DNA from 3 places in the Microcoleus sp. B9-D4 genome. Region 3 is predicted to be linked to each of the others. Evidence: riboswitches for the same ligand, from Rfam matches in the RefSeq annotation. Region 3 holds a riboswitch; each other region holds the start of a gene.
What was found. Region 3 has a riboswitch for cobalamin ahead of QUB24_RS31585 (energy-coupling factor ABC transporter permease). Riboswitches for the same ligand answer to the same signal wherever they lie in the genome.
Positions count from the first base shown of each region.

Region 1: it holds a riboswitch for cobalamin, as region 3 does, so the genes downstream of both, QUB24_RS06485 (CbtB-domain containing protein) here and QUB24_RS31585 (energy-coupling factor ABC transporter permease) in region 3, are expected to answer to the same signal.
Region 2: it holds a riboswitch for cobalamin, as region 3 does, so the genes downstream of both, QUB24_RS28150 (DUF1636 domain-containing protein) here and QUB24_RS31585 (energy-coupling factor ABC transporter permease) in region 3, are expected to answer to the same signal.

Region 1 is NZ_JAUBTS010000007.1:94,588-105,373, forward strand. It holds gene QUB24_RS06465 (heavy metal translocating P-type ATPase) at 1-124, opposite strand, end outside; gene QUB24_RS06470 (heavy-metal-associated domain-containing protein) at 170-370, opposite strand; partial or broken gene QUB24_RS06475 (transposase) at 822-1,526, opposite strand; gene QUB24_RS06480 (Nramp family divalent metal transporter) at 1,536-2,840, opposite strand; cobalamin riboswitch at 3,009-3,151, shown strand; gene QUB24_RS06485 (CbtB-domain containing protein) at 3,170-3,367, shown strand; gene QUB24_RS06490 (hypothetical protein) at 3,513-4,703, shown strand; gene QUB24_RS06495 (vitamin K epoxide reductase family protein) at 4,773-5,693, opposite strand; gene QUB24_RS06500 (hypothetical protein) at 5,749-6,396, opposite strand; gene QUB24_RS06505 (heavy metal translocating P-type ATPase) at 6,463-8,445, opposite strand; partial or broken gene QUB24_RS06510 (transposase) at 8,635-8,928, opposite strand; gene QUB24_RS06515 (cation transporter) at 9,120-9,710, opposite strand; gene QUB24_RS06520 (metalloregulator ArsR/SmtB family transcription factor) at 9,755-10,099, opposite strand; gene QUB24_RS06525 (hypothetical protein) at 10,365-10,496, opposite strand.
Region 2 is NZ_JAUBTS010000068.1:22,988-33,773, forward strand. It holds gene cobW (cobalamin biosynthesis protein CobW) at 1-572, opposite strand, end outside; gene QUB24_RS28150 (DUF1636 domain-containing protein) at 839-1,249, opposite strand; cobalamin riboswitch at 1,272-1,418, opposite strand; gene QUB24_RS28155 (serine/threonine-protein kinase) at 1,553-3,241, shown strand; gene QUB24_RS28160 (protein kinase domain-containing protein) at 3,355-4,641, shown strand; gene QUB24_RS28165 (type IV pilin-like G/H family protein) at 4,633-5,232, opposite strand; gene clpX (ATP-dependent protease ATP-binding subunit ClpX) at 5,288-6,670, opposite strand; gene cynS (cyanase) at 6,898-7,341, opposite strand; gene QUB24_RS28180 (slr1659 superfamily regulator) at 7,797-8,141, shown strand; gene QUB24_RS28185 (PAS domain-containing sensor histidine kinase) at 8,289-10,427, shown strand.
Region 3 is NZ_JAUBTS010000102.1:216-7,649, reverse strand. It holds gene QUB24_RS31610 (hypothetical protein) at 16-534, opposite strand; gene QUB24_RS31605 (hypothetical protein) at 591-758, opposite strand; gene QUB24_RS31600 (ABC transporter substrate-binding protein) at 742-2,154, opposite strand; gene cbiQ (cobalt ECF transporter T component CbiQ) at 2,553-3,353, opposite strand; gene QUB24_RS31590 (energy-coupling factor ABC transporter substrate-binding protein) at 3,350-3,682, opposite strand; gene QUB24_RS31585 (energy-coupling factor ABC transporter permease) at 3,686-4,405, opposite strand; cobalamin riboswitch at 4,467-4,613, opposite strand; gene QUB24_RS31580 (Uma2 family endonuclease) at 4,788-5,507, shown strand; gene QUB24_RS31575 (FAD-dependent oxidoreductase) at 5,751-7,331, shown strand.

The DNA.
Region 1 (10,786 bases), on a different contig from region 3:
CTTGTTCAGCTCCAAAATTAACATTGCACGTCTCAACTCCCGGAACTGAGCGGATTGCCTCTTCGATGTTACTTGCACAAGAGGCACAACTCATGCCTCGCAGTTTCATAGTGGCGTTTTCCATACAAAATCTCCTTATTTTCATCCTTAAAATGGGTCTGAGAAATCTTTAGTGACAGGTAACGGGATAACCTGCCACTGTAATTGCCTCTGTAATGGCGGCTTCAGATGCTTGAGTTTGGATATTGACCAGTTTGGTTTTGGGATCTGCCTGAACATTTGCGGCGGCATCTACTGTCTTGATGGCTTTGGTAATGGTTTCGCCACAAGCTGAACACGCCATGTTAGGGACTTTTAGCTGTAGTGTCATGGTTGTATTTTTCCTTTCCTTTGAGGGGTTAATCCTATCTTGCAGTATCCAGTCCACTGGAGTGTCAAGGGGGAATGAAAAGAAATTTTTGAGAACCTCTAAAAAGGAGAAATCAACACCCTGGACACCATGATCTGCTGTCTCTTGAATCCCTAGGGCGTGTTTTCAAAGTCGGTGTATCCTAGATTGGGGCGCCGATCGCACGCAGGGAGTCATGCTTCCCTTCAATCAAGGCCAAGTGTGGACCTGTCCCTTCTGCGCCAATACGGTTCAGTTAAGGGCTATGCAGTGCTTAAAACAATAAATACAGGAGGATTCATTATTATTCCAGTACCTCTGTGTTTAACTTGTTTAGAGCGAAATTTTGAGACAGGCTTTTTCACAACTCTTGGGTTGTTTCTATGAACCATTTCAGGTAGAAGTTGGTCAAGTATCTCTAAAGTTAACCAATTCAAAAGAAGAGAATTTCTTGTGGTTGTAACCGCTGGAATTTTGGCAGAGCACGACGAATCACTCGTAATGTTCCAGTAAAAGACAGACGCAATGGTGAAACACCGGCACTGCTTGCAGCTTGAAAAATTAATGACCGTACAGCTCTTCGGTCCTAGTAGTAAACCATAAATTTCTTGTACCACTTCTTTCGGTCTTTGAGAACGAATATGAGTTTTTCTTCCCAATAAATGTACTTTGACTTCATCAATAGTATTCTCGACTTCCCAACGTTGATGATATTCACAAGCAAGTGACTGGGCTGGAAATTTTTCAGCGTCCAACAAGCTCGTAATTAAACGATATCTAATTTGTGTGACTGGGTGTTCGGGAGCCTCAATTGTGTACTCAATTACTCTTACCTGTATGGGCTTAAATCTTTTTTTTCTTAGTTTGCCTGATGGATAAATCTTTCCTCAAATATGAACCATCATCTAATAGTGTTTGGTTTAAGAATTTAACGTTGGATGGAATTCGCACTCTTCTACTCACAACCTTTACTGACTGTAGCTTCTACCATCGCATAAGAATGTAAGCCTCTATCCCACATCAATAGCATTCCTGGCGTTACTGAGCGTAACAACTTTAACGCTCTTACTCTTTCTCCCATTTTATATGGACACATTAAGGCATCAAATATTAAATGTGTTCCTGCCTCTACCGCAATCGCAGATTACTAGAAAATAGTCTGCAATAACAGCCAACTATTTAATCCTACTATAATACTAGCCACTAACCAAGCTAAGGCTTTCAGCCAAAATGGATTCACAAACTCTCCCATTAAGTTGCGGTTTGAGGTAAACATTACCAAGGGAATTACTGCAAAGGGTAATTGCAAACTGAGAATCACTTGACTGAAAACCAGTAAATTAGTTGTACTGCCTTCACCAAACAAGATAATTACGATCAAAGCCGGCACAATTGCAATCAGTCGAGTCAGCAAGCGCCGCAACCAAGGTCGCAGCCGAAAATTTAGAAACCCTTCCATCACAATCTGTCCTGCTAAAGTTGCTGTCAAGGTTGAGTTCTGCCCCGAAGCCAATAAAGCAAAGGCAAAAATTGCACTAGCAGAACCCACACCCAGTACCGGAGAAAGCAGTTTGTAAGCATCTTGAATTTCTGCTACTTCTTGATACCCGGAAAAATGAAAGCTTGCAGCCGACAATATCAGAATTGCTGAATTAATAAACAAAGCTATTGACAGCGCTACGGTGGAATCAATTGTGCCAAATTTAATTGCTTCCCATTTTTTATCAGCAGTTTCTTCCCAAGAGCGAGTTTGCACGATCGACGAATGCAAGTAAAGATTGTGCGGCATCACAGTTGCCCCCAAAATACCCACCGCAATATAAAGCATTGCCTGATTTTGCAAAATCTCTAGGCTGGGAACATAACCGAGTAAAACTCCTCCGGCATCAGGTTTTGCAAAAATCATTTCTGCAATAAAACAACCGCCAATAATTGCAATAATCGTAATCACCAAAGCTTCGATATAACGAAAGCCTTTTCCTTGTAAAAATAATACCATTATTACATCTAGCGCAGTGATGCACACTCCCCAAACTAAGGGAATACCAAATAGCAATTGCAGTCCGATCGCACTTCCAACAAGTTCAGCTAAATCGCAAGCAGAAATAGCAATTTCACAAAGTATCCACAGCAAAAAACTGACTCGCGGACTGAAATAATCTCGACAAGCTTGTGCCAAATCTCGTCCCGTTGCCACTCCCAAACGCACGCAGAGTGATTGCAGCAAAATTGCCATCAAATTAGATAGCAAAATCACACTTAATAGCGCATAGCCAAACTTGGCTCCCCCCGCTAAGTCAGTCGCCCAGTTTCCGGGGTCCATGTAACCCACTGAAACCAAATATCCCGGCCCTGCGTAGGCCAGCATTTTACGCCAGAAACCTTTGCTGTTGGGAACGGGGACGCTGCGGTGGACTTCAGGAAGGCTGGGTCTGTTTTCGGGGTGAGTCATTGGTTTTATTGTTAAATAATTTTCATATTATTTTCATAATCTCACAAATTCTGTTAAATTTCATCAGTCGTATTGCTCAAAATCCGCCAAAGTTGCAAGAAATATGAAGTTGTGTATTTTTTATCTAACACTCCAGGTAATGTGAATGCAGCAACAGAATGTGTGATATGCTCTGAATATCAAATCGGTTCTGGTGAGGAACAGCCACCAGAGGTAACGGGGAAAGTTCGGTGTAAGTCCGGCACTGTCCCGCAACTGTGAAGGAGACAAGTTCTCCAAGTCAGGATGCCCGCCGATGCCCAAATTTACTTTATTCATCTGCGAGGTACATGATGACTACTCAATCTTCTTCTTCTTCGGTTTGGCAACAAACGGCACGGTTGACGCTTTCAACACCCGTGCAAGCGACGCTCTACATCTCCCTATGCGCTTTGACTGTCTGGACTGTTTACTTTACAACTTATCCCGCCGTCCATAACAAGGTACACTCTCTGCGCCACCACACTTTGATGGTTAGTTGTCACTAAACAAGATTGTTTTTATTTGAGATATTGCAGTGCGATTCGTTTAACCTGTTGGGGCGGGTAAACCTGCGAGCTTTCTCAGAGTGCAGACAGGTTAAATAAACCCGCCCCCACCCCGCGCGAGATTCCTTAAAAGTCCAGAATTAAAATGTCAAAATTAAAGTTTTCTGCGCTCATCAGTGCTGTCTGCATGATGAGTATCTTTTTCTATGGTTGGGTAGGGTTTTCGCAGTCTCCACAATCAACTGTGCGACTGACTTCTGAACCCCCAATCAGCCAGATTTTACCCTTTGAAGCCGAGGCAACTACACCTTTATCTCCAGTGTCGTTAAAGCTGCAAGCTTTAGATGCAGCGGGGATTCCTTTAGAGAATGCTCGAATTAGTTTGACAATTTTAACTCCGCCTAAAAATCATTGGTTTACCACCGATTTTCCGATCGTGGAGGGAACAAAGTTGCTGGATATAGAGGCTGTTGCAGCTAAAGGTGAGTTACAAATCCAGCAAATGCTGCCCATTAGGGGAAATTATCAATTGTTAGCAAAGGTGACTCCGATCGCAGAAAATGCTTTTACTCCTATTCAGCAAACTTTAACACTATCCGTGCCGGAAAACGGGGTGAAGTATCGCAATTTTGGGATTTTAGCTGTGATTTTGTTGGTTGTTGGGCTAGGTGGCGGCTTGGCGATTGGAGGAAAGCCCAAAATCCAAGCAGGAGAAATAGCGCCTGAAAGAGTGCGATTGCTGTTAAGTGGGGCGATAATAATTGCGATCGCTACCTTGTTATATGTTAATGTCAGTGCTGAAATTGCCCAGTCTGAGATGTCGATGCCAATGTCTCACATGACAGAATCTAAACCGACAGAAAAAACTAGCCCCATTGTGCAATCTCAGGGTTTACAGGTGCGACTTTCTGGAGATGTTAGTGCGACAGTAGGGAAAGCTGCTAATTTACAAGTTCAAGTCACCGATACCAAAACAAATCAGCCAGTCACAGATGTATTGTTCAATGTTAAAGTCACCCAACTCGAAAATGATTGGATTGCTTTTGCCTACAAAGGTGTCCCGGATGCAGCCGGAAAACTGATATGGCAAGAGCAGTTTTTTGATGGCGCACCTCACAAAGTAGAGGTAGAAGTTTCTCCCCAACCCAACGGGGCCCGTCAGTTTTCACCATTCCAGGTTTTACAAAGTATTGAAGTTGAGGGAGTCGCGCCTCCTCTTTCAGTGCGGTTGACTGTTTTAGCTTACTTTACAGGCATTGTAATCGCGGGGATGGCGATCGGATTTGGATTGCAGCGCCGTTTGCTTGGGCTGCGGGTGAGAGTAGGGCGCATTTAACCGGATTTCGGATAATTTAATTTAAGTGCGATCGACTATGATTAAGTCGATCGCCAGAAATCACTCTTGTCAACGTTCCTGATTTGAGAGCTCTTTAAATTCGCGAGTTCCCTGATAGCCAGATAAATCCGCTAACTCCTGCAAAGATTTTTGCCCTTGGTAAAACTTACCGTTAATTTCCCAAGTGGGAGTCCCTTGAATCTTCGCAGCTTCGCAAAGATCCCGCCGAGCATTTTTCCCTTGAGGATTGCACTCAATATAATTGATAATGCCCGCCGCTTCTTTGCCGAAACTTGCTTTCTGTGCTTGACAATGATCGCAGGTAAAAGAGCCGTACATTTTAGCACCCACTATTTTTAAATGCTGCGCTAAAGCAATTTCTGAAGTACCGGAAGATGTCGTAGTCTTGATGCTAGTCTCGTTAGCTGTACCGAGATTATTCACATCGGCATAAAGAGCCAGAGAGGAAATCAGCACTAACATAGACACCACAATTCCTATAAAAAATAGTTGCCCGATATCATCCCATTCGCGACCTATTAATGCTAAGACAAACAAGCTAGTTGCAAACAAAGCAGATGCAATACAGTAAATACAAGCTGCTTTAATATCAACAGCCAGTACATACATCAGATAGCCGCTGAAAATCGTCATAGCTGTGCTACCAGCAAACAGAAATAGTCCCGTCCAAGACTCTAACTTAGAGCGGAGACTCTTCTGTTCTGCGGGATTGACCAATAGGGGAGCTACGGCAAAAACTATCATGCTCAAATAGCCCAAAAAACCGAACAAAGAAAGAGGCAAACCAAAGACATAGGCATAAGGACTCGAAAGCACGATATCGCAGCCTTCGATCGGACAAACTGCCGTTCCGTTGGATAACTTAACCACTGTTAGATAAGCAGTGATCGCAGCCCCTATCGAGGCAATTCCTGCCGTGAGCGGACGAGAATAGCGGTGAATCCAAGGCATGGAACGTTGACGACGCATAATATTTTTTCCTGTGCTGGATATTTCCCAAGACTAAATTGTATTACCAACCATTTTACACTTTGATGAAATAAGCCACAATTCCTAGAAGGATTAATACTGCTCCGGTTAATCCTTGTTCGTGAGCCTCGAAAAAATGCAGCTTTTCTTCTAAAGCATTAACTCCTTTCATTCCCAAGTCTACTAGCAAAACCATTCCCAAAACTGTCACAACTAAGTAGACCACAGAAACTACAAGTATGCCGCTCAAACCAATCGTTCCTGCTGAAAAAAAATAGGCTTCTATTTCGATGCAAGGCGAGAAAAACATTCCTGTTCCTAAAACAGCTAGGATTTGAAATTGCGATCGCTTGGTAGTTAAATTAACTGTTTCCGCGTGATGGTGGTGGTGCCTGCGAGAACTATCTAACTCTGCCAAAAGATAGATAATTCCTAAAACTAATAAAACTAAAGGCGCAATTATTTCAGCGGCCTCTACATAGGTAGCAGCGAACTTGTAACCGAATAAGCCGACGACAATTCCAATTAGGATAATGCTGAGGGTATGAGCAACTCCTGTAATTACTGTAGCCCGCAAAGTTTCGCTGCGAGACCAATTTTCAGTTTTACCAATCGCAATTAAAGGCATCCAGTGGTTGGGAATTAATGCGTGAATAATACTAAGAGCTAGACTTCCCAACAGAATTTTGAGCATACTTTCCATTTGCTTTCCTCTACAAATTGCTACAAGGAGGAAGGAATTGCCCGCCCTCCTGGAGTTGTCAGCCGACTACTTTAAAACTCTAGTCGCATTGAAAATAGCTGCTAAAGCCACCCCAACATCAGCAAAAACTGCTTCCCACATTGTCGCTAAACCAAAAACACCCAAACCAATAAATATCGCTTTAATTGACAGGGCAAAAATGATATTTTGCCAAACAATATTGTGAGTTTTTCTGGCAATTTGGATGGCTTCAGCCACCTTGGAGGGTGCATCTGACATAATTACAACATCGGCAGTTTCGATCGCCGCATCCGAACCCAAACCTCCCATTGCTATGCCCACATCAGCTCTAGCAAGTACGGGTGCATCATTAATTCCATCCCCGACGAAGATAATTTTATCGCCTTTTTTAGATTGGGAGATCAGTTTTTCGATCGCCTCTACTTTTCCTTCAGGTAATAACTCAGCTAAGTAGGAATCTAAACCGAGCTTTTTCGCAACACTCTCAGCTACAGCTTGATTATCTCCTGTGAGCATCACGATTCGCTCAACACCCAGTTTCTTGAGGTCGCGAATAGCCTGTACAGCGTCTTCCTTAAGCTCGTCAGCAATCAAAATATACCCAGCGTAGCGGTTGTCTACCCCTAAATGTACGATCGTACCTTCAGCATTGCAGACATCGTGAGGGATATTTTCTCGGTGCAGCAAACGGTCATTTCCGGCAAGCACAATTTGATTATTTACTTTCGCCCGAATGCCGTGCCCCGCTATTTCTTCGTAATCTTTCACATCCGATGAATCTATTTTTCCGCCGTAAGCTTCCATAATAGATTTCGCGACTGGGTGATTGGATTGAGATTCTACTTTAGCCGCTATTGCCATCAACTCTGTTTGGGAAAAACCATTTTTAGGCACAATTTGTGCTACTTTAAAAACTCCTTTTGTCAAAGTTCCTGTTTTATCCAAAACAACTGTCTTGACTGCTGTCAGAGTATCTAGAAAAGTCGAGCCTTTAACCAAAATCCCGCGCTTGGCTGCACCGCCAATTCCCCCAAAGTATCCCAGAGGAATGCTAATCACCAATCCGCAAGGGCAGGAAATAACTAACAAGACTAGGGCGCGGTAAACCCACAAAAATCTGTCTGCATTAGTTGCTCCTGAAATGAACAAAGGCGGAATTAAAGCCACTGCTAGCGATGCAAAGACTACAAAGGGCGTGTAGTAACTGGCAAATTTGCTGATCATCTTCTCAGTCTCAGCTTTTTTGCTTCTGGCATTTTCTACTAATTCCAGAATTCGGGAGATTGAAGATTCACCGAAGAGTTTAGTAACTTTGACGGTGAGAACTCCTGTCTGGTTAATTGTTCCTGCTAAAACTGTTTCTCCAACTTTCACGGTTCGAGGTACTGATTCTCCAGTTAGTGCAGACGTGTCAAGCTGAGAATTGCCGTCTATAATTTCACCGTCTAAGGGAATTTTTTCTCCCGGTTTGACAAGGATGATATCGCCGATGACTACTGTTTCTGGTGCAACTTTTTTAATGTCGCCGTTGTCCTTGAGGTTGGCATAATCTGGGCGAATTTCTAAAAGCGATTTGATCGATTGACGCGATCGCCCTACAGCAAATTCTTGAAAAAGTTCTCCGATTTTGAAAAACAACATCACCCCGACTGCTTCAGGGAGTTTGTGAATGGCTACAGCGCCGAGTGTTGCTATAGTCATTAAGAAATTTTCATCAAAAAATCGACCTCGCAGAATGTTGCGACCCGCACTGGTTAAAACATTCCATCCGCTTAAAAGATAGGCTGGGATGAAAACCAGATATTCACCTATAGAATAGGGCGTGTTGTGCAGTTTTTCTTCAAAAATTAAACCGCCAACAAATAGGACAACAACCGATATCACAGGAATCAATTCTTGCTTCAGGTTAAAATCTCCGTTCCCGTGGTTGTGGCTGTGGTCATGGTTATGATTCTCATTACTGAGATCGGGGCGATCGTCGTGACTGCAACTACAGCAGCCGGAATCTGATGCTTTTGTCTTTTTCATGATGCCTCCTAGATGGAAAAACATAATTAACTTATGAACATATATTCATACTATATCTCCAAAGCTAACAATTTGGTAAATTATTGAGTTAAAAGTTTGGCTGCTAGTTAGCTCAAGTTTGCGGTCACAAGTTGCGATCGAGAGTAAGAATTATTATCGTTTTGCTCATGTTAAGTAAAAATTATTGACTCATATTATTTGCTTGCCTGTGTCACATCCCATTGCTTGGTTTACCATTGCTGCATTTTTGACGCTTTGACTATCCACGATGGCTTCAGACGGACTCACCGCTCGGTTGTGGCTAACTTTAACCCAGGCTCTAAGTCGGTCATGTAGCCTCAGCAAAGTTCCGTCTTTACGCCAGGTGCAGAAGTAGCGATAGACGCTCTGCCAAAGTGGGAAGTCTCCCGATAAGTCACGCCAAGTACAGCCTTGGGTTAACAGGTAAAAGATTGCATTCAGGACATTCCACACCTCAACCTTGGGTGACGATCCCTAGATGTTGGAGGTGAAATAAAAGGTTCAATCAACTCCCATTGTTCCAAAGTAAAGTTGCTGGAGTACATTTTACTCATAGCTATTTTTGGTACTGTTTCTATGTCTCGGCGATGAAAAAACTAAAACGAAGCGAGAAACGTTCAAATCGTTGCTGCAAAACCTGTTAAGCGGTATTACTACAGCCGTTGTTGCTTCATTCTGTCACGTTGTGTATCTCGAATAATACTGATTCCACCCCAAACGACTAGGCTTGCGATTCCCAATCCAACAATTAAATCAGGAAACCGAGAATTAAATAGAGTGACTAGGAAACCTGCGACGATCACACTAAAATTTGCAATTACATCATTCTGCGTAAATATCCAACTTGCCCGCATATGTACCTCACCCTTACGATGCTTTGAGAGAAGGTACAAACCATAACTGTTAGCAATCAGGGCCAAAAAAGCCATTGCCATCATCCAACCTGATTCCGGTGAACTTCCCCAAACAAACCGTCGAATCACATCGACGACAACCATCACGGCTAACGTGATCTGAAAAATACCACTTAGAGTCGCTGCACGATTCTTGTGATGCGCCGATTTGCCAACTGCATACAGCGACATCGTGTAAACTGAAGCATCTGCAAACATATCTAATGAGTCTGCAACTAAGGCAGTTGAATCCGCTAAAACTCCTGCCACAATTCCGACGACAAACATTGTGCCATTGATAAGTAACAGAATTCGCAACGTTTTACGCTCGGCTGCGTTCTTGGCTTCCATGTGACATCCACAGTCTGACATCGTGCCTCCTGTTTAGCTTGTTGTTATTCGTTCTCTGAGCAGTTGTAGCGGGTACATTCATAAACTCCTTTTGCTACATCAGCCAGTAACTCTTCAACCATTTCCAAAATCTCAGCAACTCGTGCATCGGCGAGTTGATAACTGGTGTACCGTCCTTGCTGCAGGGTGTTTACCAGACCGCAATCACGGAGACAGCCCAAGTGGTTTGAGGTGTTAGATTGCGATAGCCCGGTTGCTTCAACAATTTCACTCACGGTCATTGGACGCGATCGCAGCACGTCCAAAATCGCCAATCGTGATGGATCGGAAAACCCACGAAAGAGTTTTGCTTTCAAGCGAGTGGACTGGGATTGAGCAGAGACAATCATATGCTTAGCTTCAATACAAAGCTCTTTTATATCATCATATCAGCAACTAATGATATGTCAACACCTGAAAGCTTATTTATACCCTTACGTGAGCAGCGTCGCAGTTCCCACATCCGCTATTGCCCAAGCCGGAGCATCGTTAATCCCATCTCCCAGCATCGCTACAATTTTCCCTGGTGCTTGCAGTGTTTAGATTTGAGCTGCTTTTGGGTCTAGTCCAACTTCAGCAAAAACGCGCTGGATACCAGCAGAAGGGGCCATCGACTCAACTCATGCCTTGGAGTTTGACTGTGAGGTGATCCATATATGCACTCTGAAATTGGGAATGGGTAATATTCTGACTTCTGTCTTCAAGCGCCTGGATAGCCAACAGATGCGATCGCTTCCCTAACTTCATTTTCCGGTTTCACAGTTTGAATTGTCACCAACTTCGTCTTGAGATCGGCTTAAACAACGGCGGCTGAGTCAACTGCTTGGACTTCTCTAGTCCACTGGAGAGTTAATGGGGGATTGCGAAATTAATCAGGAATTATGGAAAAAGTGGTTTGACAGCCTACCCATAGGGTAAGGCGCGCACTGTGTACCCTACATAATTAGGTTATGAGTCCTGTAAATCTTAAATTTGAGTTCGATCGACGGCACAGCAATAATTTTTTACAATTCCCAGTCGAAAATTTCATCCTAATT
Region 2 (10,786 bases), on a different contig from region 3:
GCATCTACGCGATCGACCTTCGTTAAAAGTACCATATCGGCACAGGCTAACTGGTCTTCAAACAATTCCTCGATCGGAGTTTCGTGATCTAAACTAGAATCGGCCTGCCGCTGTGCCATCAAAGCATCGATATCACCGACAAAAGTACCGCTAGCAATAGCTTCGCAATCGACAACAGCAACAACACCGTCTACAGTAGCACCCGTGCGAATTTCCGGCCAGCGAAAAGCTTGAATCAAAGGTTTAGGAAGTGCGAGGCCAGAAGTCTCAATTAAGATACAATCAATTTGTTCTCGGCGCTTCAACAATTCCTGCATAGTCGGCAAGAATTCCTCTTGAACAGTGCAGCAAAGACAACCATTTGTTAGTTCAACAATATTGCTGCTAACATTTTCTTCTTCGTCGCAAACTTGGCAATCGCGCAGCAGTTCTCCGTCAATTCCGATTTCGCCAAATTCGTTAACCAGAACAGCAATGCGGCGACCTTGATTATTTTGCAATAAGTGGCGAATTAAGGTAGTTTTGCCGCTACCGAGAAAACCAGTGATGACAGTAACAGGAATTTTGTGCATTGATAATTTTGTTGTTGTAGTGTGATTGAATATCTTTCAATTTTGGGTCAGGCAATTGCGGACAGAAAACTCGTTAAACCGACAGTCCGGCAGAGGTTTAAACCCCTGCCTCAAAGCGAAAGTCCTCTCAAGAGGACTAATGAGTTTAAAATTTTTATTCTCAGTCCTCTTTAGAGGACTTTCGCTATTAGCCAGGGACTTAAGTCCCTGGCGGATGGGTCGCCTTAGTTATCGGCGATGGGTAGAGCATGGTAACGAGAAAGGGTCTAATTTCCCAGTGGTGGAATCTTTGCTAAAACACCTTTTTTCAGAGCTTGAGGACGCTCTGACCAAGGCAACAAACCGTCCGGTTTAGCATAGTATTGACCCGCACATTCGAGTACAGCCGCGACGCTTTCCGACTCATTTGCAGGTAAATCGCCAAACAGATAAGTGTACTTTCCAACAGCAGCAAAAGACACCGCACAAGAGTGACTGCAAGCACTCATGCACTCAACCTCTTGAATCTCAAACTTATCAGAAAACTTCCAATTTTTAGCGAGTTGCGACAAATTTTCCATGAATTGTTGACCGCCGCTTTTACCTTCGCGCTTGCCGTTTTTCCAAACACTAGCACAAGCAGTGCAAACAAATAGACTGTGCTTTGTGCGTACAGCCGTGTTAATTCCATCCATCATCCGTACCTCGCAGATGCGTTCAAAAGTGAGTTAGATATCGGCGGGCATTCTGACTTGAAAAACCCCAAGGGTTTCATTACAGTTGCGGGACAGCGTCGGACTTGCACCGAACTTTCCCCGTTTCCTCTAGCGACTGCTCCCCGCTAGAACCGATCGCGAAATCACATCATACCGCACTTGCCGCCTTTTTTCAAAAAAGTTATGTTTGTAGGAGCGATCGTTTTGTTCGTAGTAAGGACTTTAGTCCTTATAAGATAACTGCTTCAGGACTAAAGTCCTTACTACCAACCATAGTAATTACCTATGAACGCTTTTCCTGACTTTTCCCAACATGGCTATCAAATAAGTCGCGAACTCGGATACAACAGTCTGGGCGGCCGCGTCACCTATCTCGCCACAAAAATTAACACTAAAAAATCCGTTGTAATTAAGCAATTTCAATTTGCTCAATTAGGTGCTAGCTGGGCCGAATACGAAGCTTACGAACAAGAAATTAAAGTTTTGCAAAATCTGGATCGTCCTGGCATCCCACGCTATCTCGATTCTTTCCAGACTGACAGCGGTTTCTGCATGGTGCAGGAATACAAAAATGCCGAATCTGCAGTCGCCCGGACTTTTTCGCCGCCGGATATCAAGCAAATTGCGATCGCAACTTTAGAAATTATAGCTTACCTGCAATCCCAGAAACCGCCCGTAATTCACCGCGACATCAAACCGGAAAACTTGTTAATCGACGAAGAGTTAAATGTTTACTTAGTAGACTTCGGTTTTGCGCGCTTGGGATGCGGAAACATTGCCGCCAGCAGCGTTGTCAAAGGCACGATGGGATTTATGCCACCCGAACAAATGTTCAACCGAGAATTAACCAAAGCCTCGGATCTTTACGGCTTGGGGATAACGCTGATTTGCTTGTTAACTGGTACGAAATCTGCGGATGTCGGTAATTTAGTTGATGCCAATTATGGCATTCATTTCCGGCATTTAGTACCGCCGTTGCAGCAAGGTTGGATGAATTGGCTGGAAAGGATGGTAGCGCCGAGAATTCAAGATAGATATCAGTCGGCGGCTGATGCTTTAGCTGCGCTACAATCTTTGGATGTCAGCAGCTTGCCGAAAGTGAGAATTGAGCGCGATCGCATTCAATTCACTGCTACTGAATATGGAGAAATCTTAACACAAACTATTGCAATTAGCAACCCAATTCCCGATACAATTTTAACAGGAAGATGGGAAGTTGCGCCGCATCCGAACGATCCGCCCCACACGCCCTACGACCACTCTTGGATCTCCTTTGAACCGCAGGCATTTGAAAGCAATAATATCGAGTGCACAATCGCCGTCGATACGAGCAAATTGCTGGCCAGTCAAACTTACAACCGCCAAATCATCTTGCGCGCAAATTCTGAACCCCAAACTCATACAATAGAATTGCAAGCTACAACAGCCCCGCTGCCCGTACCGCAAAAAACTAATTCTTTTTCTGCATACAGGCTGACTTTTATGTGCGGCTTTATTTTAGCAGGTTTAATGTCCGAGTTGATCTTCCACTTAACTTGGTTCATTTTGTTAATTTTGTTAGGTTTGATATATTCCTTGATTGAGGGCGAAGTAACTTTACTGGGAGCATTAGGAGGGAGCCTTATAGCCGCCTTAATTCTAGCAATGGCATCCTTGATTTACAAAATAGTTCATTTGATGTTTAACCATGTGATTGACGAGCAGAGATCCAGACAAATTATTGAAGTAGATGCTGCCCAAATAGCCTTTCTTTGTGCCGGATTTTGTATGAGTCTTGGATTATTATTTTACCTGTTTTTAAAAGTCGGTAGTCAATTAGAATGGGTTGAACCCATGGAAATGATAGCTGTAGGAGGAACGATAATGGTATCTTTAGTAGTTACTGCAATTCCTTTGTTTGAAATGAGTGTTTTTAAATCAAAAAGAATCCTTGCCCACTATCACAAATCCGAACCCAATTTAATTAAACCGTAAACAACTGAACTCTCGTTCGCGAGTTCTTAAGCTCGCACTACTGACAACTATCAACTATCAACTCCCAACAGTCAACTATCAACCATAAACTATCAACTATCAACTGTTTACCTATGAATGCTTTTCCTGACTTTTCCAACTACGGCTATCAAATAACCCGCGAACTCGGACACAATCGCGCTGGCGGTAGAGTTACTTATCTCGCTACCGAAATTAATACCAAACGTTCCGTCGCCGTCAAACAATTTCAATTTGCCCAAACAGGCGCTAATTGGGCTCAATATCAAGCGTGCGAACAAGAAATTAAAATTTTGCGAGAACTCGACTATCCTAGCATTCCCCGCTATTTAGATTCCTTCCCAACTGCATCGGGTTTCTGCATGGTGCAAGAATACAAAGATTCCCCTTCCTTGGCAAATTCTAACCGCTGGAAACCCGAACAAATCAAGCAAATTGCTATCTCTGTTTTAGAAATACTCAAATACCTGCAAAATCGGGTTCCGCCAGTCATCCACAGAGATTTAAAACCCGAAAATATCTTAGTAAATGACCGGATGAATGTCAGCCTTGTCGATTTCGGATTTGCTAGAATCGGCGGGGGAGAAGTGGCGGCCAGCAGCGTTGTGAAAGGCACTTTGGGCTTTATGCCGCCAGAACAAATGTTCAATCGGCAGCTAACTGTTGCATCGGATTTATACAGTCTCGGCGCGACGCTAATTTGCTTGCTAATCGGCATCAATTCTACCGAAATTGGCAGCTTGATGGACGATACGGGGCGGATTAATTTTAAAAATCGCTTGCCGCAGCTAACTCCAGAGTTTCTTGACTGGCTGCAAAAAATGGTGGAACCCAATTTCAAACACCGCTATCCTTTCGCAGATGCTGCCCTCAATGCTTTGATTCCCCTAGAGGTAGTTCAGCCGCGTAACAAGTCAAAAATCGCACTGATATCAGTCCGATTATTAACAGCAATTGCTGCTATTTTTATTCCTTTGCTGTTTCCTTGGCTGTGGAAATTTTCCGAACCTCAAACAGCAGTCGATCTCAAACTAATAATCAACGCAGTAAAGTTAAATCCTCAGACTCAAGTGATGTTAACTGACGAACTAGAATCGAAAAAAACTAGAGATGTTTGGTCTTTGAAACAACACAATAAAGTCTATTTTGCTGTCAGTGCTACTAAGTTGCTAGAGGGAAAATATAGAGGTTATTGTAAGGTTGTCAACTCTCAAGGCAACTTTGCAGCCCAGAGTCAATCTTATTTAAAAACGACGGGCAATCGATTAAATACTTGGTGCTGGTACAATTTTCAAAAAGATGACAAACCGGGCAATTGGCAGTTTCAATTTTACTTAGACGGTCAAAAAGTGACGCAAAAGAGTTTCAAGGTTTTACCTTAACCTTGTTCCGGGCTGGCAGTGAATTTCTTTGCCGTCAAAAGTTGGGGGACTCCAAGTTTCTGCATAACGTGCGTTCTCGCGATCGCTCTCGCATACAGCAGTAATAGTTTTTATTATATTGCTACCCTTTTCTTTGTAAGCAAATACTGCGCCAGTGTAGGATTTATCGGGGTTCCTATCAGTAGGTTTGGCGATCGCGATCGCGCTTTCAAATTGTGCTGGTTCGCGGTGATTGTGCAAAGTTTGAACCGGGCCCATTGATGAGACCATCGTGTAATTATAGTTCTCGGTCTGTTCTTTAATTCCCAGACCCAATTTTGCAATGGAATCGCTAAATAGACCGTATTCTGCATAGTAAGCTTGCTGCGCTCTATTGATGCTTGAAATATATTGTAGGGCTTCATAAAATTCCTTACCCGTTGACGGGAACGAGGGCAGGACGATCGTATTGAGTTGGAAATTGTACCATGACGCCAGGATGCCAGCCATAACCGCGCTGTAAATTGCAATCCTCGGCAGCAAACTGGATACTGGCAATCTCGATTTTTTACTGGCTTTAGCTACATTGACTGACATTTTTTTAACTGTCATAAAGTAAATTTGCCAAGCTTGTAGGGTGCGCCACAAGCACCCTACAGATTACAAATTAGGCAGTTTCGTGCTGTTTGTGCCATGCGGGATGCCACAGCAATTCAGCAGTCGATCGCTTCTCAACCATTTCAGGAGTAATCATACAGTTAGCCACATCCTTGCGAGAAGGCAACTCGTACATCACATCCAGCATTAACTCCTCTAAAATGCTGCGAAGAGCTCTCGCGCCAGTTTTGCGACGATAGGCCTCCTGGGCGATCGCCCGTAGCGCTTCCGGCTGGAATTCCAATTCCACGCTGTCCATCTTCAACAGCTTTTGATACTGCTTCACCAGCGCATTCCGGGGCTCAGTCAATATCTGCATCAAAGCTGCTTCATCCAGCGGCGAAATCACCGTTACCACCGGAATCCGCCCCACAAACTCCGGGATCAAACCAAACTTGACTAAATCGTCCGGCTGTACCTGCTGCAAAATATCAGCGGCCCGCTTGTCTTTCGCCGGCAAAGTCGAGTTGCTGTCGCTTTCTGTTGGCTGAATAAAGCCCAAGGATTTTTTACCCAAACGCTGTTCAACTATTTTTTCCAAACCGACAAAAGCACCGCCACAAATAAATAGAATTTTGCTAGTGTCAACTTGAATAAAATCTTGGTAAGGATGTTTGCGGCCGCCTTGCGGGGGCACGTTAACCACTGTTCCTTCCAACATTTTTAGCAGCGCTTGCTGCACTCCTTCTCCTGATACATCCCTAGTGATCGAAGTGTTTTCGCTTTTGCGAGCAATCTTGTCAATTTCATCAATATAAATAATGCCCCGCTGCGCCGATTCCACATCAAAATCGGACATTTGCAACAGCCGCAGCAAGATATTTTCTACATCGTCGCCGACATATCCAGCTTCTGTCAGTGTCGTCGCATCCGCTACCGCAAAGGGAACTTCGAGCATTTGCGCCAAACTTTGCGCTAACAAAGTTTTGCCACAACCTGTGGGCCCGACTAGGAGGATGTTGGATTTTTGCAGTTCTACATCGCTGTCAGGGGAAGACTTCTCGCTATCTTTAGCTTGGTCAACGCTCAAGCGCTTGTAGTGGTTATAAACTGCTACAGAAAGGACTTTTTTTGCTGAATGCTGGCCGATGACGTGGTTGTCTAAATGCTGCTTAATTTCTGTCGGTTTCGGAATTTGAGCTAAAACAATTTTCGATTTATTCGATCGACCCGGACGCCGCGTTCCTTGTCCCTGAGACTCTCGCACCTCTGACTGGGGAATCTGTTGACCAATTGTTTTACTGGAGTCAAAGAACTCCTCCTCTAAAATTTCATTGCACAGTTCCACGCATTCATCGCAAATGTATACGCCGGGCCCAGCTATTAACTTGCGGACGTACTCTTGCGACTTGCCGCAAAAGGAGCATCTGAGATGGGAGTCATATTTTGACATATTTGCCTCTTAATTTACGGTTGCGGTTGCTTGTTTCGACTGGGGAAGTTGCCGCGGGAGCGACCTTAGCTTTGCCCTAGAAGGGTTTCCCGATCAGACACCCAAGCCAGTCAAGCTTCGCGATCTCTATTTCTAAGTTAACACTTTTGAGGCTTTAGTCATTAGTCATGAGTCATTCGAGCAAATTTGAATTTTTCATTTTCACTTGAAAATAAAGCCGCACGGGCTTACCATTTTTTGTATTCCAAAAATTTTCCCGACATAATTATTTTCACTCGATCGCCTTTTGGGTCTGCTTCTTTCTCGACATCCAAAGTAAAGTCGATCGCGCTCATAATCCCGTCACCAAATTTTTCCTGAATCACTGCTTTGAGCGGCATCCCGTAAACCTGGATAATTTCATAGAAACGATAAATCAGGGGGTCAACCGGAACCGAGGCCTCCAAAGAACCTTTTAACGGAGGTTCACAGAGAACCGCAGCCGTCTCGCTATCTAGTCCCAAAGCCGAGACAATTTTCTGGGCTTCATCTTCTGATGCGGTAGCTTGACGGTAAATAACCGCCGCAATCCAAACTTCGTCGCGCCCCAAAACTTTTTCCAAATCTGCAAAACTAATTCCCTTAGCTTTTTTAGCGGCCAAAAGCTTTTCTGTAATTCCTGAAATTGCCATTAAATATTCTCCCCTTCACTTCAGTGTCAGATGTGAAACTTGTCTCACATTTTGGTTATTTTGTCAATACTAAGTTGAGAAAAAAAATCGAATTGATAGCTCGGAACTTCAGCAAAAGCTGGTCTCGTCAACCCCCACAACTCATACAATTTGAGATTTGAGATTGGAAATGTTAGATTGGCAATGACTGATGACTACCAGGGTTGAGAGCTAGTCAACAGTTGCATTCTTTTTTCCAACTGGTATCACAACTGACACAACTGATAAATCCTAAAATAACTCATAACTGCCCTGTGGCAATGGTACAGTTGGCAGTATATGTAATAAAAGTTACACACGCAAAGGCATTCGGCATTCGGCAAACGGCTGAATTTTGATCGTGCTAGCCTGAAGCTCAATCCTCGCTCACGCAGCCAAAGCCCCTTTACCACTCAAAACCGGCAACTGACAAAAGTATGGAGATTCAGACCAAAAATTACACGATGCAGTACGATCGGGCTACGCAAACAGTCACCTGTAGCGGAGCGTTCCGACTCAGCCAGGTGGAAGAATACGCACCGATCGTCGATCTGCTCAACGAAGTGGCTGACTCCTCGCCAAACACGGTGACTCTAGACTTGCGAAAGCTAGAATTTTTAAATAGTTCTGGAATTAATATTTTCTCAAAATTTGTGATCAAAGTGCGCCAGCAAAAAAATATTCAAATCGCCATCAAAGGTTCTAAACAGATCCCCTGGCAGATAAAATCCCTGAAAAACTTGCAGCGGCTGATGCCTTCCTTGCACTTAGAATTGGAATAGTAGCGAACCAGGTAAAGATGAATCCCCGGCTAAGTCCGAGAACCAGGATCGGGGTGGCTGAAGTTAATCGGAATAAGTCATAGTTAAACTAGCACAAAACCATAAAAAACTTCAGAACCGACTAAAATTTACCAATTTTCAATTGCTATGCAGGAAGAACCATCGACAGAACAGCTACTTTTCGACGTTCAGCGGCTGAGTGCGGAACTTGAAAACTTGAAGCGCGAAAAGGTTGACCTAGAACTTTTGCTGGAGACTACCACCGAACATTCAGATACGATGGAAGCTCACTTGCTGAGCAAAGCTCAGTTGGCGCTGCGTTCAAGCGAAGAGCAGTTTCGGGCGATCGCCTCGGCAACTCCCGTGCCGGTATTAGTTTCTCGCCTCTGTGACGGCTTAATTATGTATGCGAACGCTCAATTGGCTTCTCTCCTGAACATACCCCTAGAAAAATTGATCGGCTGCAGCACTCCAGACTTTTACTTTAACCCCGCCGATCGCCCAAAGGTACTTGAGGCACTTGCTAAGGACGGATACCTCCAAAACTACGAACTCCACTGTAAAAAATCAGACGGCACCGCTTTCTGGGCGATGATCTCGGTTCAGTCGCTGGTGTTTAACGGCGAGCCGACAGCATTGTGCGCCTTGTACGACCTCACCCAGCGCAAGGAAGCAGAACAAACCCTCCAAGAGAGCGAAAAGCGGCTCCGCCGCCAGAGTTTGGCTTTGTTGCAGCTAGGTAGGCAGAGGACTCTCAACAGCGGTGCGCTGAATGTGGGAATTCGCGAAATTACCGAGGCTGCTGCCCGGACTTTGGATGTGGAAAAAGTCAGCGTCTGGCTTTACAACCATGGAAGATTTGGAAATCGCTACCCCAGCGATCCCCAGCTAAATTTTACGGAGAGAGTGCTCGCCCACAACCAAACAGAGCCGCTCGATACAGAGGCCACGGCCTCAGAGCAACACGAGGGGGTTAATCATTCTAAGTTTAAAATCCCCAACCTCAAATTAGTTTGTCTCGACTTGTACGATCGCACCCAAGAGAATCATTTGAGCCGGGAGTCCATATCGGCAAGCGATTTAAATTTATCAAGTTTAGATGTTGAAGGCGACACACCGGGCGAAAATTTGCGATCGGACAATGCTTTAGAACCTACGACAAAGACTCAAAATTCTCTACAAACAAATTTGTCCCATTCATCTTCGCTAGCCGAACATTCCGCTGTGCTGCCAAATGCCAGCAAGCCCAATTCATCCATATTAAATGTAGCAATTAGGCTCGGTGGGCAGATCGTGGGCATCCTCTCTCTCGAACATATCGGCGCGCCCCGCCAGTGGGCTCTGGAGGAGCGCACCTTCGCTGATTCTTTGGCAAATTTGGTAGCGCTGGCGATCGAAGGATTTGAGCGCCAGCGGGCTCAGGAAGCACTCTCCAAAGCCAAAGCGCAGCTAGAAATGACCGTCGATCAGCGCACCACTCAACTCACCACTGCCAATAAACTGCTCCGCATCGAAATTGCCGAGCGCAAAAGAGCCGAAATAGCCTTGCAAGAAGCCTTACACAAAGCTGAAGCAGCTTCGAGAGCTAAAAGCACTTTTTTAGCCAATATGAGCCACGAGCTGCGGACGCCGCTCAACGCGATTATCGGTTACAGCGAAATGCTACAAGAAGAAGCACGGGAATCAGGACTCGAAGAGATCATTCCCGATACCCAAAAAATTTATAACGCCGGCAAACACTTGCTGACTTTAATTAACGATATTCTAGACCTTTCTAAGATAGAAGCCGGTCGGATGGAGCTTTATTTAGAAAAATTTGACCTCTGTAATTTAATAGAAGAAGTCGTTGCAACTTTGCACCCTTTGGTCGAAAAAAATCACAATCAATTGCAAGTTTCTTGCTCTGAGAATTTGGGAGTGATGTATGCAGATTTGACTAAAGTCCGGCAAATTCTGTTCAATTTGCTCTCGAATGCCCTGAAGTTTACCGAAGGTGGAACGGTGCTGTTGAGCGCGACTCGCGAACCAGCCGGCGACAGCGATTGGGTTTATTTGCAGGTATCTGATACGGGGATTGGAATGTCGGCCGAACAGCAGCAGGGTTTGTTTCAACCTTTTATTCAAGGGGACGCTTCGACTACTCGCAAGTACGGCGGCACAGGTTTAGGATTGGCCATTAGCCGCTTGTTTTGCCAGATGATGGGCGGGGATATCACTGTTGAGAGTCAGTTGGATGTTGGCTCTACTTTTACGGTTCATTTAAAGGCCAAAGTTGATATTAGTTAGAAGCAAATGAGGCAACTAGCAATGTAGGGGATTTAAGGGATTTAATGGGTGGGGGTTTGGCCAGGAATTGTGTACCGGATTTAACGGATTTAACGGATGGCAAAAGATGGAATAATTCCCCAATTACCACTTCCCCGATTACCAATTAACCATTACCAATTACCCATTACCTTTTTAATTGTGACACCGATCGCGATCAACCTCTGTTGTGGATCACACAGTAGCATTTTTTTTCAGCCTAGAATACCTATATCATTCCAAGATTGTGCTGCAGGCACGATCGGGGGCCTCGCTGCATTCACAAGTCCCACCTCAACCTAATTAAGGCGGTGGGGGGTTGCTTCCAGAAAGGCAATTTG
Region 3 (7,434 bases):
AGTAGCGAGTTATATTCAAAGAACCGTCTCTCCATCTACTCGAAAACGGATATTATCCCCGGACTCAATGGCGTGTTTATTAAATTCTCTCATCGCCGCCATCCGAGTTTCCCGATCGGTATGCACTCTCCCCTCATGGCTTACAGCGATTACTTGATCGTCATCATCACTTAGTTTAGAGATGAATTCTTGAAAATTCCTAAAAACACAAAGTTGCTCATAGGTGTATGCCTTGAGATGTTTAATTGCCTCTTCACCTCCGAAAATTGCACGCTCAACACTGTCCCAAACTGTTAGAGTAACTTGTCTGGTGTGTTCCTGGGAGGGATTCGGATCTAGGCAAACTAAATATCTTTGAGTTCTGGCGCTTTTTACAATATCGATACTCAAGGGCTTATTATCACTAAACCAAGCATCTTTAGAATATACAAGCTCACCCACTGGGGGAGGAGTAATAGATGGAAGTTGACCTTCTTTCATCTGTAGTTGTCGCTCTGTTTGCCGTTGTTTTTTGAGTTTTGCTTTTCTTCCCATACCAAATGTTCACTGCGGTGTTGCTTATAATTATAACCAGAAATTGTGCTCAAATATTAAAGCAGCCGTAGTGTTTCGCCGAAGGGAAATTCCTCCAAACCCAGTCCCCCGCCGCGATCGTCCACAGAACCGGGAGTGCGGGAACTTCCGTCGGAAACGTACCGTATCCATCCCTCATGTAAAGGAAACGCCTCGCACTTAACAAACTTACCGCAGCGGGACAAAGTTATAGCCAGTGCTTCCTCCTTGTTTAACTTGCACTAAAATCGGCTTACCAGCCCGATCGCCCGTGGGCAAAAACTTCACATCCTCGCTCGATCCGGCTGTCGAAAAACTCGCATTTCTGAGTGCTTGTTGCAATCCTTCCCGCGTATTGCTTTGTCGCAAGCCAGCGATGACAGCTTGAGTCGCGTCAAAACTCGTTGCTGTTCGCCAATTCACAATGCCTCCCCAACGCTGGCGGGCATTTTCTGGGAAACGGCTACCGGGATTAGTTTCAGGATGCCAGGGAACGGGCAAAACAAGCCCGTCAACGTCTTTTTGTCCGTCTTTTAAAGTTTGAAAGGTGTAGAGCGTAGTGCTGCCGTAGAGTGGCAATTTGCCTCGATTGATGCGAGCCAGAGAAATCGCACGGTCAATGCGATCGATGTGGGGCGCTACCATCAATCCTTGTGCACCTTTGCTGACAGCATCGGCGATCGCACTTTCGGGATTAAAAGAGGGTAAGGAAAAGTCGCAAACAGTGGGAGCTAATTTGCCGCCAGCAGCAGTAAGAGATGCCACAAATTCATCTTTAAATGATATGTTATCCGGTGCTTGGGAGTCATAACAAACGGCAATATTAGTTTGGGCGGCTGTTTTGACGGCATATTCTGCTAAGGGAGCTGCCATTAAGCTAATATTGGGTACTGTCCGAAAGATGTAGCTGCCAAATCCTGATAGATTGTTGGCAAAGCTCGTCGGTGTCACCATTACCAGTTTTTCTTGCTGATAGATCGGAGCAGCTTCGAGAGATGCGTTGCTAGCATTGTGTCCAATTACTGCTAGTATACTCGAATCTTTTGTCAATGTCCTTGCAACTTCTTTGACAACCTCTTGACTGTTGTCATCGTTGACAATTTCTACTTGCAGTTTTGCCCCATTTATGCCACCGCTAGTATTTATTTCATCCTGAGCTTGGGCCACACCTCGAAGGATTTCTTGGGCGACATTGGGGTTGCTACCAATGGGGACGCTGACAGCAATTTTTACGGCAGAACTATTGCTGGCTGTGGCATTATTCAAATAGATAATGGTTTCCGGGTCGTTGCGATTTTGTTTCAGCGAAGCCTGAAAATTCTGAATCGCAATTGAGTAATCTCCGTTCTTAAAAGCTTCAACGCCTGCTTGTTTATCTGGTGTGGTTTGGGATGTCACCAATATCTGATTTCCTAAACTGATACGATTGGCGATCGCTCCGGGTGCGATCGTTGCCGATGTAGATGTAGATGTAGGTGTATTTGAAGTTTGGGATTTTAATAAACCGGGAAGGAACTTGTATGCGCCAAACCCAATTAAGCCGATGGCAATAATAAAAACAATGGGCGGCGGGCTGTTTTTTTTGTTAGTATCTTGATACATGATTTTTTCTCTGTATTTTGATACTGTAATTATTCATTCAACTACTGTTCACGTCAATTCATATAATTCATTAATTAAGTTCATAAAAGTCATATTTGTAATAGCTGTTGCAAGTGCGATCGCCCTTATTTAAATCCGGCCCGCTAAACTAACGAGAATACGAGAATTATCAACAATATTCCTGGAGGCGCGGTTGTTCAGAAACCGGGTTTTTTGCCCAGAAGACGCGCTACAGCCCACATATTCTGTAAAAACCCCGGTTTCTGGCCCCCATTGACTGGTTCCTAGGCTCTGCCTGGGAAACGATTTCACTCTTGCTCTGCCTCGCGTGGCGAAGGGGAAATTGGAGGCAGAGCCTCCGGTTCTGCGTTACCAGGCAGAGCCTGGGAACGAGTAATTTAATGTTGAAATACCGCGCTTAACAAAGTTAAAACTGTACACCCAAACACGGCTTCAAATGTATATCTTCGCGAAGGTTTATAAGGGTAAGAATGCCAAACTTGCAGTTTTCCATTAAAGCCGCGCGAGGCTAAACTCAAGGAAACTTGACGGTAGTTTTCCAAAGTTCGCTGAAGCAATTGCCCGATTAAAATGCTTAAACTGTTCATTCCCAGTTTCCAAGTGCGATAGCCACAGCGCGAGTTTTGGGCTATCCAAAGTTCATCGGCGATCGCCAATAAGCTAAAAATAAACCGATACATTAGTAATAGCAGTTCTGTGACCAACTCTGGACAGCGTAATTGTCTGAGAATCTGCAAGATTTCGGTAAATGGAACCGTCAAGAGGATGAAATACATACAGCTTGTCGATGCGAAGGCGCGGGCAAATAGCAAGCTCACTTGGTATATTCCAGTGCGGCTCACATACAGATAAAAAGTGCCGGTGCTAATGCCCCAACCTTGCCAAATATCCCACTGAATTTCCTGGATTTGACTTAACTCAACCGCACCCAGCGCCAAAGCAGGCAAACTTGTCAGCAAAAACATCAACGGTAGTGACAGCAACCGCAAATACAGTTTCCCCGGAATACCCGCATAGACGACAATCCAGACGGCTAGCCAAAGGCCGATCGACAATTGGACGATCGCCCCAGAAACTAGAGACAGAATTAAAAGGGCGATCGCAAAGGATAACTTGTGAGATGGCGGCAACCCGCGCAAGCGATTGGTATAAGCCAGACTATCAATCTGATGGTTCATTCCGACGATTTATGATCAGACTGCTGCCGAGATTGCGATCGGCCTTTATACAACCCAATGACGTACCCAACTACGCCAGCCCCGATCGCCGCTTGAGACGCAAACAATAGACTGGAAATTTCGCTGCTAGCCGGCTCAAACAAGTGATTAAACCAAGGTTTATAACCCGGTTGAATTTCCGTAATTGCTTTCTTAGCTTGGTCATCGGCACCGCCGTATTCACCCCGCACAAAAACGAGAGGAAACGCTGCCAGAACAATCACAGCGCCAGCCAACAGTAAATTTTGCCGCGAAGTAGATTGGTGATTTTTTGTAGTTTTTTTACTCACGGCTTATGACTCCTGTCTCAATAATTTCAAAGTTTCCAACTCCGGCTTCCCGTAAGAATGCAGCCAATTCCAGACCAATAAAGTCAGCAATCCCTCACTGATAGCCAGGGGTACTTGAGTGATAGCAAAGATGCCAGCAAACTTGAGAAACGAAGCCATAAAACCGCCACTTGCTGCCGGAAAAGCTAATGCTAATTGAATCGAAGTCGTCACATAAGTCAGCAAATCTGCCAAAGCCGCCGCACAAAAAATTGCCGCCCGCTGGCTACCAGTTCGCAACAGCAATTGATAGATAAAATACGCAGCGAAAGGGCCGACAATCGCCATCGAAAACATATTCGCTCCCAGCGTTGTCAAGCCACCATGCGCTAACAGTAACGTTTGAAAAAGCAGAACTAAAGCCCCCAGTACAGCCATCACCGAAGGGCCGAACAAAATTGCGCCCAAACCTGTACCCGTCGGGTGAGAACAACTGCCCGTTACCGAGGGAATTTTTAAAGCAGAAAGCACAAAAGTAAACGCACCCGCCAAAGCAAGCAATAATTTAAGTTCCGGGTGTTCTTTTGTAATACGAGTAATTGAGCGCAAACCTACTGCAAAAAAAGGCAACGCCACAATCCACCAAAATGCAGCCCATTGCACCGGCAAAAAACCTTCCGAAATGTGCATAGCTGCGGCGGGCGTTGCCGAACCCAGGACAATATAACAACTCAAGCCAGCCATCAATCCTAAGCTGACCAATTTCCGATTTCTGGTCTTCACGCTGAACCTCGCAGATGAGACTATGTAAATTAACACATCGGCGGGCATCCTGACTCAGAAAGCGACAAGACTCTCATTACAGTTGCGGGACAGCGCCGGACTTGCACCGAACTTTCCCCCTTTCCTCTAACGGCTGCTCCCCATTAGAACCGACTGGTTAGACATAGTTTAGTCGATCGCGTAAGTCTCAGCAAATCTTTTACAAAAATTACTTCAGATTAACTAAGTCAAAATTACCTATCATCTTCTCTTCTCTTCCTTCGCGTCTTCGCGGTTCGTTCCATAAATACTATTGCCAAACAAATCAACGGTATAATATTAGTGAGTTTTGAGGAAAGCCGCCATGTTAGATTACAAATTTCCGAGGCACTGGCCCTCAGCCGATGAACTACCAGACTCTGATGAAACGCCTGTGGATAACGAACTGCAAGAACTAATACCAGGGTTGTTAAAAGCAATATTGCTCATACTTTGGGCAGAACGCATGGACTGGTTTTTTGGCATAGATATGGGTATTTATCATCACCCTGATGAACCGCCCATTGTCCCAGATGCTTTCTTAAGTTTAGGAGTAGAACGATTTTACGACGAAGAATTGCGTCCTAGTTACGTGCTGTGGGATGAAAATGTCATGCCACTTTTCGTGCTAGAAGTTGTTTCCCCAAATTATCGCAAGGAATACAGCACAAAATTAGACACTTATCAAGCTCTAGGCGTACTTTATTACGTCATTTATTCTTCCCGCCGCCGTCGTAAACCTCATTTGGAAGTACACAAGTTAGTCAATGGGAAGTACGAGTTACAGCCAGGACATCCTGTTTGGATGCCTGAAATTGGTTTAGGGATTGGTTGTGAAAGGGGAAGTTATTCTGGGGTGACAAGGGAGTGGTTGTATTGGTATGATGCCGATGGAAAACGTTATCTGACTCCTGAAGAACAGGTGAAAGAATCAGCGCAGCGCGCCCAACAGGAATCGCAGCGCGCCGATCGATTGGCCCAACGTTCCGAGCGACTAGCTCAGCGATTGCGGGAGTTGGGGATAGATCCTGATAATCTGACCTGATGGCAATCAAAAGCACAACACTGACGCACTCTTGACGCTCAGAAACCGGGTTTTTCAACGCCCGATCGATCGTCCTCAACGGAGGATTTTCTGGAAAAACCCCGGTTTCTGCCTCCAGAAATGTGTGAATATTTATCGCAAAAATCAGGAAATATCGAGCTAGATTTGGGAAAAACAGAGAGTTGGACGGCAAACATTGAGATCCAGCTCGAAAACATGAAAATTAGGAGAGGTTCTTAAATAATGGTCATGGATCTGCGTTCTTACGATGTCATCTGTTTTGGTGATGAAGTTCCAGGAGTTCTAGCTGTTATCTCTGCCTCCAGAGAATATTTTCGCCGAACAAAGCGTTATCCGCGAATTCTACTGATGTCGAAAGCAAGCTTGCAAGAAGGAATTGGCGGGCATTTGGTAAGAGGCGGTCTTGCTTATTTAGATAGAAGTCAGATTAGTGAAGAACTTCAACAATCTTTAAAGTTAGATACCTTTGGTTCACCAGCGACAATCTATAAAGAATTCTTACAAAAATCCGGTGTCACCGCAATTGCACTTGACCCCCGCAAAGCCAGTGCAGCCCTGAAAGAAATGCTGGTAAAAGCTGGGGCTGATCTCCTGAGCAAAGTAGAAATTAAATCAGTCAGTAAAGAAGGTCAAAAAATTGTCAGTATAACCACCTCTCAAGGCGTAGTTTATGCCGGCAAGCAATTTATTGATGCCACTGTCAATGCCGAATTAGCTCAAGCTGCCGGTGTGAGAAAGCTGAAGGGATTTGAAACATTTGGTCTGCCTAATTCAGAACTTCCAGTCACCCTCGTTTTTGAAACCCAAGGACTCAGTGCAAGAGCACTGAAAGAATTCGATTATATTTATCTAAAACGCTTTACCAACCTGGCCGATGCAGAGAGTCAAAAATTTTTGCTGTACGCTGCAGGCAAGGATGCCAAACTAGCAGAAGAGCTTCGGCGGGAAATGAGGGACACTCAAGGCAATCTCAAAACTCTGTGGGCGGGTAACGATTACATCGATGTTCGCGCGCCGGCTCTGTCTGTAGCTTACCACTCATTTAGAGGAAGAAAACTATCTTTTTCTGAAACTGGCATAATTTTAGATGAGGGAAATATAGCAATACTTCCAAATGACCGACTTTCGTGGAATGCGCTTTTATTTGCAGTCACAGCCAGCGAAGCCGAAGCCTTAGCTAGAAGCGGGAGCAAACCCACGGCTAATATGCAAAGAGAGATGTTATTTATTACAACTTGGCTGAGGAGTTTGGGGGCTACTTCTGTTACTTATGCCTCAGAACTTTATATCAGACACGCTGGCAATGTGACGGGAGTTGTAGAACCTTTAACTGGCGCACAAATGCTGTTAGGTGGCGTACCTGCTAATGAAGCCCTGGCAACATTTAGCTATCATTTTGATGTCCGCGGAGGCATTCCGGGTATTGGCGAGAAAGCAAACAGTCTAGGATGGTTTAAAAGTCTGAGTTTTAAACAGCCTATTTTTAATATTGGCATCCGCCACGCATTAATTAAAAACGTTCCTAACCTGGCAGTAGTCAGTCCCTGTTCGGGATTTGAAGGGTTAGCCTGTTCTGTGGGCAGAATTGTGGAATTCAACGCCGCAGTTGGTCAAGGTGTGGGTATCGCTGCGGTTAATGCCATTCTAAATAACAAAAATCTAGCCGATGTCTCTAACCGAGAAGTGAGACAAGTTCTCGCTGAAACAGGTCAGCTACCTAAAATTTTTGGAGTTCCAAATAATGGTGATGGAATGCTATTGGCGCAATTTGAGAATCTTGTCAGTTCGGATGCTATTGCGTAATATCCATTCCGGTTGCACTCCTGATGATTGTTGACTGTTGACTGTTGACTGTTGACTGTTGACTGTTGACTGTTGGCTGTTGACTGTTGACTAAAATTATGCT